DNA from 2 places in the Anaerobacillus sp. genome. Region 1 is predicted to be linked to the other one. Evidence: riboswitches for the same ligand, from Rfam matches in the RefSeq annotation. Region 1 holds a riboswitch; the other holds the start of a gene.
The links. A riboswitch is a leader RNA that binds a small molecule or an ion and turns the genes downstream of it on or off. The one in region 1 is predicted to bind cyclic di-GMP.

Region 2: another riboswitch for cyclic di-GMP. It lies ahead of ACK4M9_RS11070 (hypothetical protein); the one in region 1 lies ahead of ACK4M9_RS12675 (type II secretion system protein).

What each region holds. Positions count from the first base shown of each region.
Region 1 is NZ_JBKBWN010000008.1:60,362-68,364, forward strand. It holds gene hemB (porphobilinogen synthase) at 1-201, shown strand, start outside; gene hemL (glutamate-1-semialdehyde 2,1-aminomutase) at 274-1,563, shown strand; cyclic di-GMP riboswitch class II at 2,036-2,119, shown strand; gene ACK4M9_RS12675 (type II secretion system protein) at 2,240-2,644, shown strand; gene ACK4M9_RS12680 (prepilin peptidase) at 2,731-3,483, shown strand; gene ACK4M9_RS12685 (prepilin-type N-terminal cleavage/methylation domain-containing protein) at 3,496-3,933, shown strand; gene ACK4M9_RS12690 (prepilin-type N-terminal cleavage/methylation domain-containing protein) at 3,930-4,400, shown strand; gene ACK4M9_RS12695 (hypothetical protein) at 4,397-5,554, shown strand; gene pilM (type IV pilus biogenesis protein PilM) at 5,580-6,776, shown strand; gene ACK4M9_RS12705 (hypothetical protein) at 6,819-7,385, shown strand; gene ACK4M9_RS12710 (hypothetical protein) at 7,382-8,003, shown strand, end outside.
Region 2 is NZ_JBKBWN010000006.1:243,395-251,397, reverse strand. It holds gene ACK4M9_RS11100 (acyl-CoA carboxylase subunit beta) at 1-984, shown strand, start outside; gene ACK4M9_RS11095 (CoA transferase subunit A) at 1,092-1,781, shown strand; gene ACK4M9_RS11090 (3-oxoacid CoA-transferase subunit B) at 1,802-2,443, shown strand; gene sigK (RNA polymerase sporulation sigma factor SigK) at 2,669-3,382, shown strand; gene ACK4M9_RS11080 (MarR family winged helix-turn-helix transcriptional regulator) at 3,549-3,989, shown strand; gene wrbA (NAD(P)H:quinone oxidoreductase) at 4,138-4,749, shown strand; gene ACK4M9_RS11070 (hypothetical protein) at 4,921-5,232, opposite strand; cyclic di-GMP riboswitch class I at 5,293-5,380, opposite strand; gene ACK4M9_RS11065 (CBS domain-containing protein) at 5,482-8,003, opposite strand, start outside.

The DNA of each region.
Region 1 (8,003 bases):
GAAGTAAAAGATCATTTTTCTTATCCCGTTGTTGCGTATAATGTGAGTGGCGAATACTCGATGATTAAAGCTGCTAGTTTAAACGGATGGATTGATGAAAAAGCGGTTGTTATGGAAAAGCTAATTAGTATGAAACGAGCGGGAGCTGATTTAATCATTACATATTTTGCAAAAGATGTTGCAAAATGGTTAAGTGAGTAACTGTCATTGATTGTGAAGTTTTTTGGTTAGACATGTACAAATTGATAACTAACTAAAAATAGGGGGATTAAAATGAGATCATTTAATAATTCGAGTGCTGCTTTTGCGAAAGCAAAGGAAGTAATGCCAGGCGGAGTAAACAGTCCAGTTCGTGCCTTTAAATCAGTAAAAATGGATCCAGTTTTTATGGAGCGTGGGAAGGGTTCGAAGATCTATGATATTGATGGTAATGAATATATAGATTACGTACTCTCGTGGGGACCGCTTGTACTAGGCCATGCTGATGATCAAGTTATTGAAGCGCTGAAGAGCGCGGCTGAATTAGGGACTAGCTTTGGTGCCCCAAGCGAACTAGAGACGAAAATGGCGGAGCTTGTCATTGAACGTGTTCCTTCTGTAGAAGTTGTCAGGATGGTTAACTCTGGTACAGAGGCGACGATGAGTGCGTTACGTTTAGCGCGTGGCTATACAAACCGAAATAAAATATTGAAATTTGAAGGCTGCTACCATGGACATGGTGATTCCCTCCTTATTAAAGCGGGTTCTGGAGTCGCTACACTAGGTTTACCAGATAGTCCTGGAGTACCAGAAGCTGTTGCCTTAAACACACTGACGGTACCTTATAACGACTTAGAAAGCCTCCGTTATGCCTTCGAACAATATGGCGACGATATTGCAGCGGTAATTCTTGAACCTGTAGCAGGAAATATGGGAGTTGTACTTCCGCAACCAGGCTTTTTAGAAAGCGTTCGTGAAATCACTGAGAAAAATGGTACATTGTTAATATTTGATGAAGTAATGACAGGATTTAGAGTTGGTTACCATTGTGCACAAGGTGTCCTTGGAGTTACCCCTGACTTAACTTGCTTAGGTAAAGTTATTGGCGGTGGTTTACCAGTTGGCGCCTATGGCGGTAAACGTGAAATTATGGAAATGATTGCCCCAAGCGGACCTATTTATCAAGCTGGAACATTATCAGGTAATCCATTAGCAATGACAGCAGGCTATGAAACGTTGTCGCAGCTAACAGAAGAGCATTATGCGGAATTTAACCGCCTCGGTAAAAAGTTAGCAGAAGGATTATCAAATGCCGCTAAAAAGCACGGCATTCCACATCAAACGAGTCAAGCTGGTTCAATGATCGGTTTCTTCTTCACTAATGAAGAAGTGACGAACTATGAAAAAGCAAAAACATCTGACTTAGATCGTTTTGCAGACTACTTCCGCTACATGTTGGAAGAAGGGGTTTCGATCCCACCATCTCAATTTGAAGGTATGTTCCTATCAACGCAACATACTGACGAAGATATTGAAAAAACAATTGCCGCTGCAGATAAGGCATTTGCAAGGCTAATTAAATAATGATTAAACATCTGACCTAAAAGTCGTCTTATCCCTCAAATCGATATCCTATAAGTTCATTGGATCTAGATTGAGATAAGGTGATTTTAGGTCAGTTTTTTTGTTTGTTCAAGATATATATTTCCGATGTGTCTGCACCTTTATAACAGAGCTTTATGCACTTGAGGAGCTAGCATGAAGCTAACGATGTGTTTTGCTAGAGATGAATAATGGGTAATCATGCAATGAGAAGTCGAATCGTGTATGACAATCTATTGGATTTTACCTTTTTAGGAAAGTGAGAAAAGTGTTTTTTTTAGGTCGTTATACCTATATTAATTTTACAAATAATGTAAAAATAAAAGTGTTTATGTAATAATTTGAGAAAATATGTAGAAATTATGATCGGATTTTACTATATTTCACTTTTTATTATGAAAGTAAACTGCTATAATAAATTTATAAGCTAACATAAATCAAAATTATCAATCTATTAAATAAAGGATGCAATGAAAAGTGACTGTTATTTGGGCACCTAAGTCACTTGGAGCTAGTGGTGCAACCCGCCTTTACAAACTTATGTCCTATAAGCTTTGTAGAGGTTTTTTTATCTGTTACACCGAATTAAACGCTGGTTTTAAGAGTAAACCATACTCTTGACATAAAAATTAAAACAAAAAAGGGAGAGATTTTAAAAATGTTTAAAGCTATTCTCAAACGTCTTAGAAAAGACCAACGCGGTCTAACGCTTATCGAGTTATTAGTGGTTATAGTTATTTTGGGGATTATTGCGGCGATAGCTGTGCCTATGCTGATGGGGAATCAGGATAATGCACATAGAAATACAAACGCACAAAATGAGCAAATACTCCAAGACGCAATTAACAGGTTCTATATAGATAAGAGCACATATCCTACGAATGCCACTACTCTAAATGATCAACTAACTAAAGCAACAGGGTCTCCTGCTACTGGTCCTTATGTCAAAGAAATACCGACTATTAAAGCTTTTACTGGTTGTACACCAGCAACTGGAACAGGAACTATTAATGGTTGGGACTATGCTTCCGGAGTTATATCGGCGCCTGCTGGGTGTAAGTAATATTTTTTTTAAGCTGTCGCTACGCTTGATAGCGGCAGCTTTTTTAAAACCGAAAATGCTTGATTTTGAGAAAGGAGAGATCAACTTTGTTATTAATTGATTTTTATGTTTTACTGGTTGGCTTACTATTAGGCAGTTTTTTCAATGTAGTTGCCATTCGACTCCTTAAAAATAAATCGGTCGCTTTCCCACCTTCTCATTGTCCAAATTGCAAGCATAAATTAGCGGTCTTTGATCTTATCCCAGTTTTCAGCTATGTATTTTTAGGTGGAAAATGTCGCTACTGTAAAACAAAAATTTCCCCGCTTTACCCATTTGGTGAGTTGTTGACGGCTACTTCTATTTTTATTACGTATAAATGGGTTGGTCTAACGCTAGAATTAGTTCCGGCACTTATTTTAACGATTTTACTAGTATTAGCGGTTTTAACAGACATTCGCGAAAAATTAATCCTAGATGTAATTACTCTTCCAGCTTTAGTAATCTTGCTGATTGCCCGTTTGTTCGTCGGCAGTGAGCCGTTTTGGTTTTATTTAATTGGTGGAGTAGTAGGTTTTTCATTACTATTGTTAATTGCAATTGTCAGTAAAGGAGGCATGGGCGGTGGAGATATTAAGCTTTACGCTGCGATCGGTGTCGCTCTTGGTCCGTGGATGACGATCATGAGTCTCGTCCTTGCGTCCTTTGTTGGTACAATTGTTGGAATTACGCTAATTATTTTTGGTATTGCCAAACGGAAGGAACCGATTGCTTTCGGCCCTTTTATTTTTATCGGAACATTTGCCGCCTATTTATGGGGGAGAGAAATATGGAATTGGTATGTGAACTTATTTTGGTAAGGGTGTGAAAACATGAAAAATCAAAAGGGAGTTACATTAATTGAGTTATTAGTAGCTGTCGCCTTACTTGGGATCGTTGTTATTCCAATCGTTACAATGATGACAGGATCTTTTACGAACACGGTTATACAAGGGACAGAGAGTAAAAGTCTCTACTATGCTCAAGAAATAATAGAAGAAGCAAGAATAATGTCGTTTCCAAATGGTTTAGCAGGCGTTTCGCTTTACGGTAAATGTACGAATTCAGGCTGTTCTGAAATTAATTACACAAATATTTCTGTACCGATCTTAACAAATGCTGAAACAATGTATCGGATTGAATTTAGCAATTTGGACAATGCGAATCCAACTACCATATTAGATGATTTCTATGAAATTAAAGTATTTGTTGAAGTTAATGAACCTATCAATCAAGAAGTGGTATTAGTATCGGTGGTGAAAAGGCAATGATGGAAAACCAACGTGGAATTACTTTACTCGAATTGCTTGTCACAATTACAATATTGACAATCATTTCCACACCGATATTTCTATTGTTGAATAATACCATAAAGGTCCATAAGGAAACCATAGTCGAGAATCAGCTTCAACATGAAGCAAGGTTTATTTCACAATTCATGAGTGAGAAAATTCGCGATGGTGCCGTATTTACGTTTGTATCAGGAAATTGGACATTGGGGAAAGCTAGTGAGATTTTTTTTCGATATGAAAGTTCAGAAAACAAGGTTTACTTGAGTGACACAGAAAATGCTCTATCAAGTCACGTTGATCAATTTACTATAACACCAGAGCCTATCGAAAATCCTGTGAAATATCATCTATCTTTAAGGCTTAAAAATCAGAACAGAGAGTTTGAATTAAATACAACCTTGTATAATAACGCAAATTCACGTTATAGGGTGGGTGATAGTGAGTGAACCGAGGGAACATAATTAGAAATGAAAAGGGTGCCGCTCTATTATTAATATTATTTCTAATAGTCTTTGTTGCAATTGTAGGCGCAACTATGATTAATTCAACTTTTTATGGTAAGAAGAACAATGTTATCGCATTAGCAGATCAGCAGGAATTTTATCGATTAGAAGCCGCTATTGATATGATGTTACATCAATTGCGAGAGTTTGAGGTTGTAGATGGTATTCTTTTGAATAACGACGGTGTGAACGAGCCTTATCCAGCGCTAGATGAAAATGGAAATGAAGTACCGATTATTAAACGTGGACCTTATTATTATTTAGCTATGGGGCAACCGTTAACAGGAAGCTATGTTATTGACGGTCAGTCTGTTCAAGTAGATTTAACAGATGTCATTGGACCAAATTCTATCTTGGAAGGTCAAAATCAATATACTTTTAAACTAACATCACAGTTTACTAGTTCTCAAAAATTTATTCGAGAACTAGAATTGTCAGTAACCGAAGAGGATAAAGATGAAATGAGAGATGTCCCCCCCCCACCACCAGGACAAGTGGGGCCACCACAAACGCCGAAATTTCCTGGTAATAGTGGTGATAGGATAATCTTTATTGACTCAAAAAATGTCCATCATAATCAAATAGCATGGAATAATATAACTAAGCCTACAAATTCCACATTGCAAAGTTTTATTAATTATTATGGATTAGATACGACAAAAGCTTTAACGAACTGGAATGGCGTACCTGTTCCAGATGTGGAAAAAATCAGATACTATAATGAAATAAATGCAAGTGGAAACGCAGTAAGTATAGCTATACAAGAAGGATACCTTACTTATGCTAATAAAGTTAATATCACAGGATGTGGTGGAGGAAGTGTAACGATTAGTGGGGTATTAATTGCTAATGAAATCAAAATTGGTGGACAATGCACATATTATTTAGGCGGCGGAATTATCACTGGGAAATTTGAGCTTGGTGGAAATGCTGCTAGTGTACTTGTCGACGAAAAAGGTGGCTTTAAAGATGATGGTAGTGCTGGTGAATATACTCCATCACCACCTTATATGTTACCACCTATTAATTATGATGATTTTAACTGGGGATTAGATCCAAATATAAATATAACAAATATGGAAACAATTAGAAAGTAGCTTTTAAATTTAACGAGGTGACCACATGTTCCTACCAAAAAGCTTTTCAGGCTTAGATTTTCGTGATCAGAAAATCACATTTGCTACTATTAAAATGGAAAAAAATTTACCGGTGATTACTCATGTTGCTATTAATAATTTGAATAGCCATTTACTTGATGGTGGACGTTTACATGACAGTGTTGAAGTATCTTCAAAGCTACGTAGTTTTTTATCTGATAAAGGAGCTTCAAAGCTTGTTCATATTGCGATTCCAACACAGTTTACGATCGTCCGTAAACTTAATACGTTACCTGACTTGGGAGAGCTTGAGCTTTCCCGTTTGCTACACTTCCAAATCGGTGATAGTATCCATCTTCCTTTTGATGACCCTGCCTATGATTTTGTAAAGATTGGTTCAATCCATCCCCAAAAAACATTAAATCTCGGGGATGAAGACTTAAATCTAGATGACTTAGCTGGTGCAGCCCAGGAAGAAATGAAAGGCTCTAGAAGTGAAATTTTATTTTTTGCAACTTCGAAGTTGTTAGCTGAAGATTTGGCAAAGGCATCTCAATCGGCAGGTTTTAAACCACGCTCAGCAGAAATTCGTGGGCTTGCTCTGCAGCGTCTTGTTAACTATGCCAATCCAAGCTGGCTTACTGGTACGGAATTGATTGTCGATGTCTCAGAGGAATCGATCGATTTGCATATTTTTAAAGATGAACTAATTATTTTTACGAGAACGATGCCTATTAATCGTAATCAATATATGAGAATGCCAGCTCCTGTAGTTAATGAGCAAACCCTTGTATTGGAAGCTGAATCTGGTGAACTTGCTTTTTTCGATAACGATGACACCCTTACCTTAAGTGAAATTGAAATTGACAACACAGAAGTAGCGGCAACAGATATAAAAGAGGTTTCTGATCATCAAGCTCAATTCGATGAAGAGGCCTATATTAATGACTTGATCAACGAAATTGAACGAGCCCAAAACTTTTACCGTTATTCATTAGGGGAACGAGATAGTGAATTTCGTAGAGTGATTGTCACTGGAGAAAACGCCAACCGTGCTTTCACAGCGCTTTTGGAACGGATGAATTCAGAAGTTTGTCGGATTGATTATAGCTCCGTTGTTGCGCCAGGGTTTATGCAGCATCAGTTATTAGATATGTGCAGTGTAGCGATTGGTCTTGCAATGCGCGAAAACGAGAAGATAGATAAAAAGTGGAAAAAGTAATGATGAAATGTGAGATTGTTTCATTAGAATGGGGCGATTACGTTGAGAATTAGTATTAACTTACTTCCAAATTCGCATATAGAAAAAGAAAAGAACTCTTCCTTAATGCTAGTCCCAGTAGTAACAGGGTTAGTTGCTTTTGTTGCTGCTGCTAGCTTTTTAACCTATTCATATTTCAATTTGAAAGGTGAAGCCGCCGAACTCGAACAAAATATTAGTGAAAGTTACGGCTATCGCGATGTTCTACAAACCGATGTCGCATCGAAAACTACAGGAATTACCGAATATAATTTCGTTGAAAAGTACAAAAATGCAGAAATGTTACTAAATTCGATATATAAAGATACGGTCGATTTAAAAACAAACGTTTATCGTATCTTACCAGAAGATGCCAACGTCGATAACTATTCATATTCAAACAATGGTGAGCTAAATGTTACAGTGACATTTGCTTCAAAAGGCGATGCAGCGATTTATCTTAATCGACTTCTACAAGCTAAATTTGTCAATACTGCCGTAGTTCATTCAATTAATAGTGATAGTGAAGAAATTAGCTATACTTCTCAATTTGAAATTAAGCTTAAAACGTTAGTAGGTGATCCACGATGAACGATTGGGTAAGGGGGAACGGTAAACTACTAACCTATTTATTTTTCATTCTCTTTTTAATTCTCGTTGCTTTCTATATGTATATGATTCGTCCCGTTTCAGTTGATGTAAAGAATAAACAATTTGAGTTGTCAACAGTCAACAAAGAAATTGATGTGTTACAAACGTGGTTACATGAATTAGAGGTCAATATTTTAACTCCAGATGAGCAAAAGAAGTTATTATCTAGTATTCCAATTCGGCCAAATGTTGAGCAGATAATCGCCGACTTAGAGAGAACAGAGTTGGAAACAGGTGCGGTTATCGAAAGTCTAGGATTTATAATTACTAATTCTGCTTCCGAAGTTAATTCCACAGAGCAGCAAACAGTAACAGATAATTGGGTAACAATCTTACCTGAGGCAGTGCACCAAATTTTTACAGACAAGATTTTACCTATCAAAGATATATCCGTCTCATACGTCGAAATCGACGTTTCGATCAATGGTGAAGCAGCTGCGGTTCATTCATTTGTTAGTGAGCTGGAAAAACTTGAGCGTGTTGTTCATGTGCAAAGTTATAATTATTCCGAAGAAAATGAGGAAGAAGAAACTCGCCTTACAGGCTCAATAACATTTC
Region 2 (8,003 bases), on a different contig from region 1:
GCTTCAATGTATTTAGGCTCGCCACGGATGGCTGAAATGGTCATTGGTGAAAAAGTTTCCTTAGAAGAAATGGGCGGGGCAAAAATGCATTGCTCAGTGTCTGGTTGTGGAGATATCCTTGCCAAAAGTGAGCAAGAAGCGATCGAGCAAGCTCGCAACTATTTATCGTACTTACCACAAAATTACTTAGAAAAACCTAAGGTCATTGAGTCCGGTAGAGTGAAAGAGTTTGAGAAAACACTAGAAGAAATAATCCCGAAAAATCAAAATGCACCGTTTAATATGCTTGATTTAATTAACCGTGTTGTTGATGAAAATAGCTTTTTTGAGATAAAGAAGCTTTTCGCACCAGAACTTCTAACAGGCTTTGCGAGAATAAATGGCCAATCGGTAGGGATTGTCGCTAATCAACCAAGAGTAAAAGGTGGCGTTTTGTTCCACGATTCCGCAGATAAAGCGGCAAAGTTTATTACCTTGTGTGATGCTTTCCATATCCCGCTTGTTTTTTTAGCAGATATTCCAGGTTTTATGATTGGTACAAAGGTAGAACGAGCTGGGATCATTCGTCATGGCGCAAAAATGATATCAGCAATGGCTGAGGCAACTGTTCCCAAAATTTCAATTATAGTCCGAAAAGCGTATGGAGCAGGTCTTTATGCGATGGCCGGTCCTGCCTTTGACCCGGATTGTTGTCTCGCTTTACCAACAGCTTCAATTGCTGTTATGGGCCCGGAAGCCGCGGTAAATGCGGTTTATGCAAATAAAATAGCTCAGTTAAGTGAAGAAGAAAGACCAGCCTTTATTGAAGAAAAGCGTAATGAATATCGAGAAGATGTCGACATTTATCGCTTAGCGTCAGAACTAATTATTGATGGTATTATCCCAGCCAATTCGCTACGAGACGAGCTAGCGACACGATTATCGATGTATATGTCAAAATATGTTCTGTTTTCCGAGCGTAAGCATCCAGTTTATCCAGTTTAATAGATTTTCAAGATAAGAGATTGTTCAAAACGCAGGAAAACAATGCGCTTTGCCGCGAACGTTTTCGGTCTGAACTTCTCTTAAAAAATGAAGGAGCGTGAGTGAACGTGAAACCAATCTATACTTCATTTGTAGATGCAGTGAAAGATATTCATGATGGTGCGACATTAATGGTAGGGGGTTTTGGTTTAGTTGGAATTCCTGAAAATTTAATTAAAGCTTTACTAGAACGAGGTGTTAAAGATTTAACAGTGATCTCTAATAACTGTGGTGTTGATGATTGGGGCCTAGGTTTACTATTGAAAAATAAGCAAATTAAGAAAATGGTTGCTTCATACGTTGGTGAAAACAAAGAGTTCGAACGCCAAGTTCTATCTGGCGAACTTGAAGTTGAGCTAGTTCCTCAAGGTACACTAGCCGAAAAAATCCGTGCTGGCGGTGCGGGAATTCCGGCTTTCTATACACCTGCTGGAGTGGGAACTCCGATTGCCGAAGGGAAAGAAACGAAATTTTTCAATGGAAAAGAGTATTTGCTAGAAGAGGCACTCGTTGCTGACTTTAGCTTAGTTAGAGCGATGAAGGGTGATAAACTCGGAAACTTAATTTATAACAAAACAGCACAAAATTTTAACCCGATGATTGCTACAGCAGGCAAAATTACGATCGCTGAAGTTGAAGAACTCTATGATATCGGAGAACTTCAACCGGAACAAATTCATACACCGAGTGTCTATGTACAACGACTCATTGTCGGTCAACAAGAAAAACGCATTGAACGGCTAACGGTTAGCAATTAATGAGAGGGAGGCGTTAGAAATTGAATATTCGTGAACGAATTGCTCGACGCGCTGAAAAAGAAGTTCAAGATGGATTTTTCGTAAACTTAGGGATTGGCATGCCAACACTTGTTGCCAATTACATCTCTGGAGATAAGCAAGTTGTCCTTCAATCGGAAAACGGTTTATTGGGCATCGGACCATACCCAATGCGTGAAAATGTTGATCCTGATTTAATTAATGCTGGAAAAGAGACGGTAACAGCCATAAAAGGAGCTTCGTATTTTAGTAGCGCCGAATCCTTTGCGATGATCCGTGGTGGCCATATCGATTTAGCAATTTTAGGAGCGATGGAAGTTGCTGAGAACGGTGACCTAGCAAACTGGATGATCCCAGGAAAAATGATTAAAGGTATGGGTGGAGCTATGGATTTAGTTCATGGGGCTAAAAAAGTTGTTATTATTATGGAACACGTCAATAAAAAAGGTGAACCGAAGATTTTGAAAAGTTGTACCCTACCCCTTACAGGAAAAGGTGTTGTTAATCGAATTATCACCGATCGTGCCGTCATCGACGTCACAGAGAATGGATTAAAGTTAATTGAAGTCATGGAAGGTTTTACAGTCGAAGATATTCAGAATTGCACTGAACCAGAGCTAACGATTGCAGAAGAGTTATTGTAATAATAGTGCCTCTAGCATTAAAGATGTATCCATGGCAAAGGACTTTTTTCTTAATAAACTGTATTAAGGTATGATCTCTGGATTGAACAGGGGTCATCTTTTTTTATTTTCTATTGATGTTGGATTGGGATTATTGGTATGGACAAAAAGGAATTTTAATGTGTACAGACACACACGAGCTTACCACTACATAAACATAGAATAAATGCCTATGGAGGTGAGCGAATGTCCAGTATTATTGCAGCACTTAGCTATTTCATTAAAGAAATAATTTTCTTTGTCTCCTTCGTAAAAAATAATGCTTTTCCTCAACCATTAAAAGAAGAAGAAGAGAAAAAGTATTTAAAATTATTAGCAGAAGGAGACGACATTGCCAGAAACCGCCTTATCGAGCATAATCTTCGACTAGTTGCTCATATTGTTAAGAAATTTGAGAACACAAGAGAAGATACAGAAGACTTAATTTCGATTGGAACAATTGGCTTAATGAAAGCGATCGACAGTTATTCCACCGGAAAAGGTACAAAATTAGCGACATATGCTGCTCGTTGTATAGAGAATGAAATACTTATGCATCTGCGAGCCTTAAAGAAAGTCAAAAAGGATGTTTCTCTGCATGATCCGATTGGAACAGATAAGGAAGGGAATGAGATCACCCTTATCGATGTGCTCCAAGCTGATACAGCGGATGTGGCAGACACCATTCAATTGAAAATGCAGAAAAAGCAAATATATGATTATATCCATATTTTAGATGACAGAGAGAAGGAAGTCATTGTCGGCAGATTTGGCCTTGATATGCAAAAGGAGCGAACGCAGCGAGAAATTGCTAAAGACTTAGGGATTTCTAGAAGTTATGTATCCCGGATTGAAAAGCGCGCCTTAATGAAGTTGTTTCATGAGTTTTATAAGCAAAGTCAAAAGGGCAAGAAATCGTAGAAGACTAGGTACGAGGCACCCTAAATGGACAAAATCGCTATAATTGTCCTTGTGTAGAGGACAATTATAGCAAATTAATATAGCTAAGTATTGTGCTTGACATATAATGGTCTTTTATTTATAATTATCTTGAATTAAAGATATTAACGATAAAGGTATGATAAAAATGAATGTAAATGAAAATAACTTATCACTAAAGCTATTTATTGTACTGTCTAGGGCAACTAGAGCCATTCATGACCTTGTGGAAGAGGATATTAAAAACTATGGTCTTAACCCTACCGAATTTGCTGTTTTAGAGCTGTTGTACCATAAAGGTGATCAACCTATACAGCAAATCGGGAAAAAAGTTCTGCTTTCAAGCGGCAGCATTACTTACGTAGTTGATAAACTAGAAAAGAAGCAGTTGTTATTAAGAAAGTCTTGCCCAAAGGATCGCCGCGTTACATATGCTGTGATTACTGAGCAAGGAACAGAACTAATGGATCAAATATTTCCGAAACATAAACAGGCAATTGATGCAATCTTTAGCGGTTTAGTGGAAAGTGAGAAATCACAACTGATCGAACTCTTAAAAAAACTAGGTTATCATGCTAGAAATCTTTAACACTGGAAAAACAGTTACTTGGGAAACCAAGTGTTTTTTCATAAGTTATATCTTGAAATGAAGATATTTGAATTCAAGTTTTATTTCGTGTTACAAGTGGAAGTGATTAAAGTTTATCGATATTTAAAATCGGAAGGGGCAATAAACAATGTCAAATGTAAAATTAGCAATTATCTATTATAGTTCGACGGGTACAAACTACCAGTTAGCACAATGGGCAGAGGAAGCTGCGATAGTAGCAGGTGCTGAGGTAAAAGTATTAAAGGTAGCAGAACTAGCACCAAAATCAGCAATTGAAAGTAATCCTAGTTGGAAAGCGCACGTTGAAGCAACTCAACATGTACCTGAAGTTACATTAGACGATCTTGAATGGGCTGATGCAATTATCTTCAGCGTACCAACAAGGTTTGGTGGTATGCCTGCTCAAATGAAACAATTCTTGGATACAACAGGTGGGCTTTGGTTCGCAGGTAAGCTTGCTAATAAGGTGGTTAGTGCGATGTCAAGTGCTGCAAATTCTCATGGTGGACAGGAACAAACTGTTTTATCCTTATACACAACAATGTATCATTGGGGAGCGATAGTAGCAGCACCAGGATATACAGATCCAACCATTTTTGCTTCAGGTGGTAATCCTTATGGAACAAGTGTAACTGTTGACCAACAAGGAAACATGGTAGAAGATGTGAAAGACGCAGTGAAACATCAGGCAAAACGTACGATTGAGATTGCGCAACTAGTAAAACAAGGGCAAAAATAATAAAGACGAATTGGTGATAATAGTTTACACAAAAAAAGTATCAGACCTTTAGTTTTAAAGAATGGGGCTTTAATTCTTTAGAGTAGGTCTGATACTTTTATTTTTTAAGAAAAGAAAGTATATGCGTTTTTTATTAATGTATGTCTAGCTCCACGTATGCTCTGCGTTTTTCTATCGTAACTTGCTCCGTAAAGCTTCTAACCTTTCAACCGCTTTATCATAATCAATTTCTAACTCAGTCAATAATAGTAAGGAAGGGTTGTTTGTAGCTTGGATTTTTAGAAGGTGAAAAATTGTTGGTTTTTCTTTTTTTATTATTGTCATTATTTCTGCAGAAGGCAACGAGAACTTAGGATCCCTCACTCGTAAAAAACCTCTTAAATAGTTGATGAATTCTGGTAATGAACTAGTATTATCAGGTAAGTTCCTCATCATTTGTTCAAATTTATCAAGTGTCGCTTGTAAATCACGAAATCTACTCATATGCATTACCCCTTCATAAGATAAGTATCCGTATAGACAAGCTAGTGTAAATAGATTTGTTTAGGTAACTGGCTGACTTTGATCTATTCGATCATTAGTCCCTTTAGCTTTGCGTCCTTATTTTTCAATAAGTTTGCCTTTATCTATACTTATTAACATTATAATTATGTTTGTGGACAAAAGTAAATAAGGCAAAGGGCTGAACATTTATTCCCTTTGCCTTATTAAAATGGTTTCGAAATGGTGGTCTTATAGAAAGTTACGTGTCACGAATAATAAAGCATCTTCCTTGGTAGAAATCTCCTTATTTAAATAAGCACATTCAATTTCAAGTAAAATTTTACTGTAAAGAGGACTTGGCGGGAGGTTTAGGGCCTTTAAATCATCACCATCAATCAACTTTGGCATGGCTACTCTAATAGTAATGTATTTCTTAATTAACTCCAGAAAATCGTTAGGCTGACTTGATAACAAGGAGTAGCATACAAGAGATTCTGGGGTATAATTCTTAAATTGTTTATGAATATTTCCGAGCTGCATACCTGTAGGAATAGCTTGTTTAGTCGTAACTAGCTCGTAAATCTCTTCTAGGACACGTAATTGCTCGTTATTAAGAGCAAATTCCTTAACTAGATGGTGCCCTTTTTCTTTCCTATAAAATAATATCGCTAGGTAACAAATCCAACTATTCGAATTATATTGGCTGTTGCTTTGAAGGGAAACGGTTACGTCACTCATTAACGAATGAAATTCCTTTAATAACTGGATGATTTCATCATTACACAAATTGGGCCCGATCAAATAATTTAGGACACCTAATTGTTGTAAACGGATTAGAGATTCCACTGGGTACTCTTCCATTAACATTATTTTTAATTCATGCGCAAGTCTCGGCTTAGAGGTCGAGACAATCTTATCTACAGAAGTAACGGCTAATTCTAATGTTTGCTTATCCATTTTAAAGCCAAAACGTTGTTCGAAACGAACCGCTCGTAATATTCTTGTCGGATCTTCTACGAAGCTGAGATTGTAAAGGATTTTAACCTTCTTTGCCTTTATATCACGATAGCCATGAAAAAAGTCAATTAGCTTGCCAAAATCCTGCCTATTAATTTGTAATGCCATGGCATTAATCGTAAAATCACGGCGGAATAGGTCTTCTCGTAAGCTAGACATTTCAACCGTTGGTAAAGCGGCTGGATAATCATAATATTCGGTTCGTGCCGATGTAATATCGATTTTTAACCCTGAGGGGTGTTTCCATGTAGCAGTACCAAATTTTTCGTGAATACGAACACTTCCACCTAAAGAATTTGCTAATAATCTTGCAAAAGAAATTCCTTCTCCTTCTACGACAATATCGATATCTTCATTTTTTCGACCGATGATCAAATCACGAACAATGCCGCCTATCATAAATGCACGATAATTTAATTGATCAGCTTGGTCACCAATTTCCCTTAATAGATCGTAAATACTTGATGGAAGCAATTTTTCCATCCGTTCGACGAGAGATATTTCTAGCGGCTTTATTTTCGCTAAAACTTGTCCTACTTTAATTTTCTCGCCATGAAGAGCTTCGATTACATTCGTTCTAGAAATAATACCGATAAGCTGTTGGTCTTCAAGGACTGGAAGTCTGCCAACATTTTTTTCTATCATTAAATTTTGTACCTCTTCTAATGACATTTTTGAGTGGATCGTTGAAGGCTCTGTGCTCATATATCCTTTGACTGGTGCATGGCCTAAGCCGTGGTGTTTTGCCTTATCAATGTCTCGTCTAGAGATAATTCCGACTAACTTGCCGTCTTCTAACACAGGAAAGCCAGTATGACCATAGCGTAGCATCATTTTAGCAGCTTCTTCGATTGAGGTAGCGGTAGAGATGACTTTTACAGGACTTGACATAATATCCCTGGCAATTAGTGAAGGTTTAACTAGCTCATGTATATGATTTCTGACCGTTGCTAATATCTGTTGAAAATTACCGTTTTTCACCATAGCTGAAGCTGCCTTTTGATGACCACCGCCGCCTAAGAGCTTAATGACTGGTAGAACGTCAATTCGGTCTGAGGTCGATCTTCCGACGATAAATGTGCGTTTTCCCATTTCAACAACAAAAATTAAAGCATCGGTACCCGTCATTTCTAAGGCTTTTCTAGCAAGCAGGGCTAATCCCCCTGTATACTCATCTTGTTGATGATAAGCGATTAGTATATCAACACCATCAAAGTAATGTTCTTCACTTTGTTGGATTAAACAATGAAGTAAATTTTGTTCTTCTTCTTGAAGTGGAGATACTGAAAATTTAGAAACAAGTTGAAGGTTTGCTCCACATTCTAAAAGATAGGCTCCCACCTTCAAATCTCTTGACGTCGTATTCAGATATGTAAATGCTCCTGTATCTGTATAAAGCCCAAGCGCAAAAATGGTTGCTTCAAACGACGATATGGGCGCCTGTTTCTTAATAAGTTCTTCAATTAATAACGTTATCGTAGCACCAACAATGTCGATAATCCCATCTTTTGCAGGAACATTACCGGGATTAGGTTGGTGATGGTCGTAAATAATAAAATTAACGTCTTCATCGATGAAATTCGCTACTTCTCCGATTCTTTGCAGAGAGGCGATATCGACGAGAATAATGCCTGTGACAGAGTCCCAATCAATCTGAGTAGGATTGTAAAAGTCAAAGGTATCACGGTAAATCGCCAAAAAACGTTGTACTGATTTCCCATGCTTTGTTGGTAAAACCAATTTCGCTTTTGGAT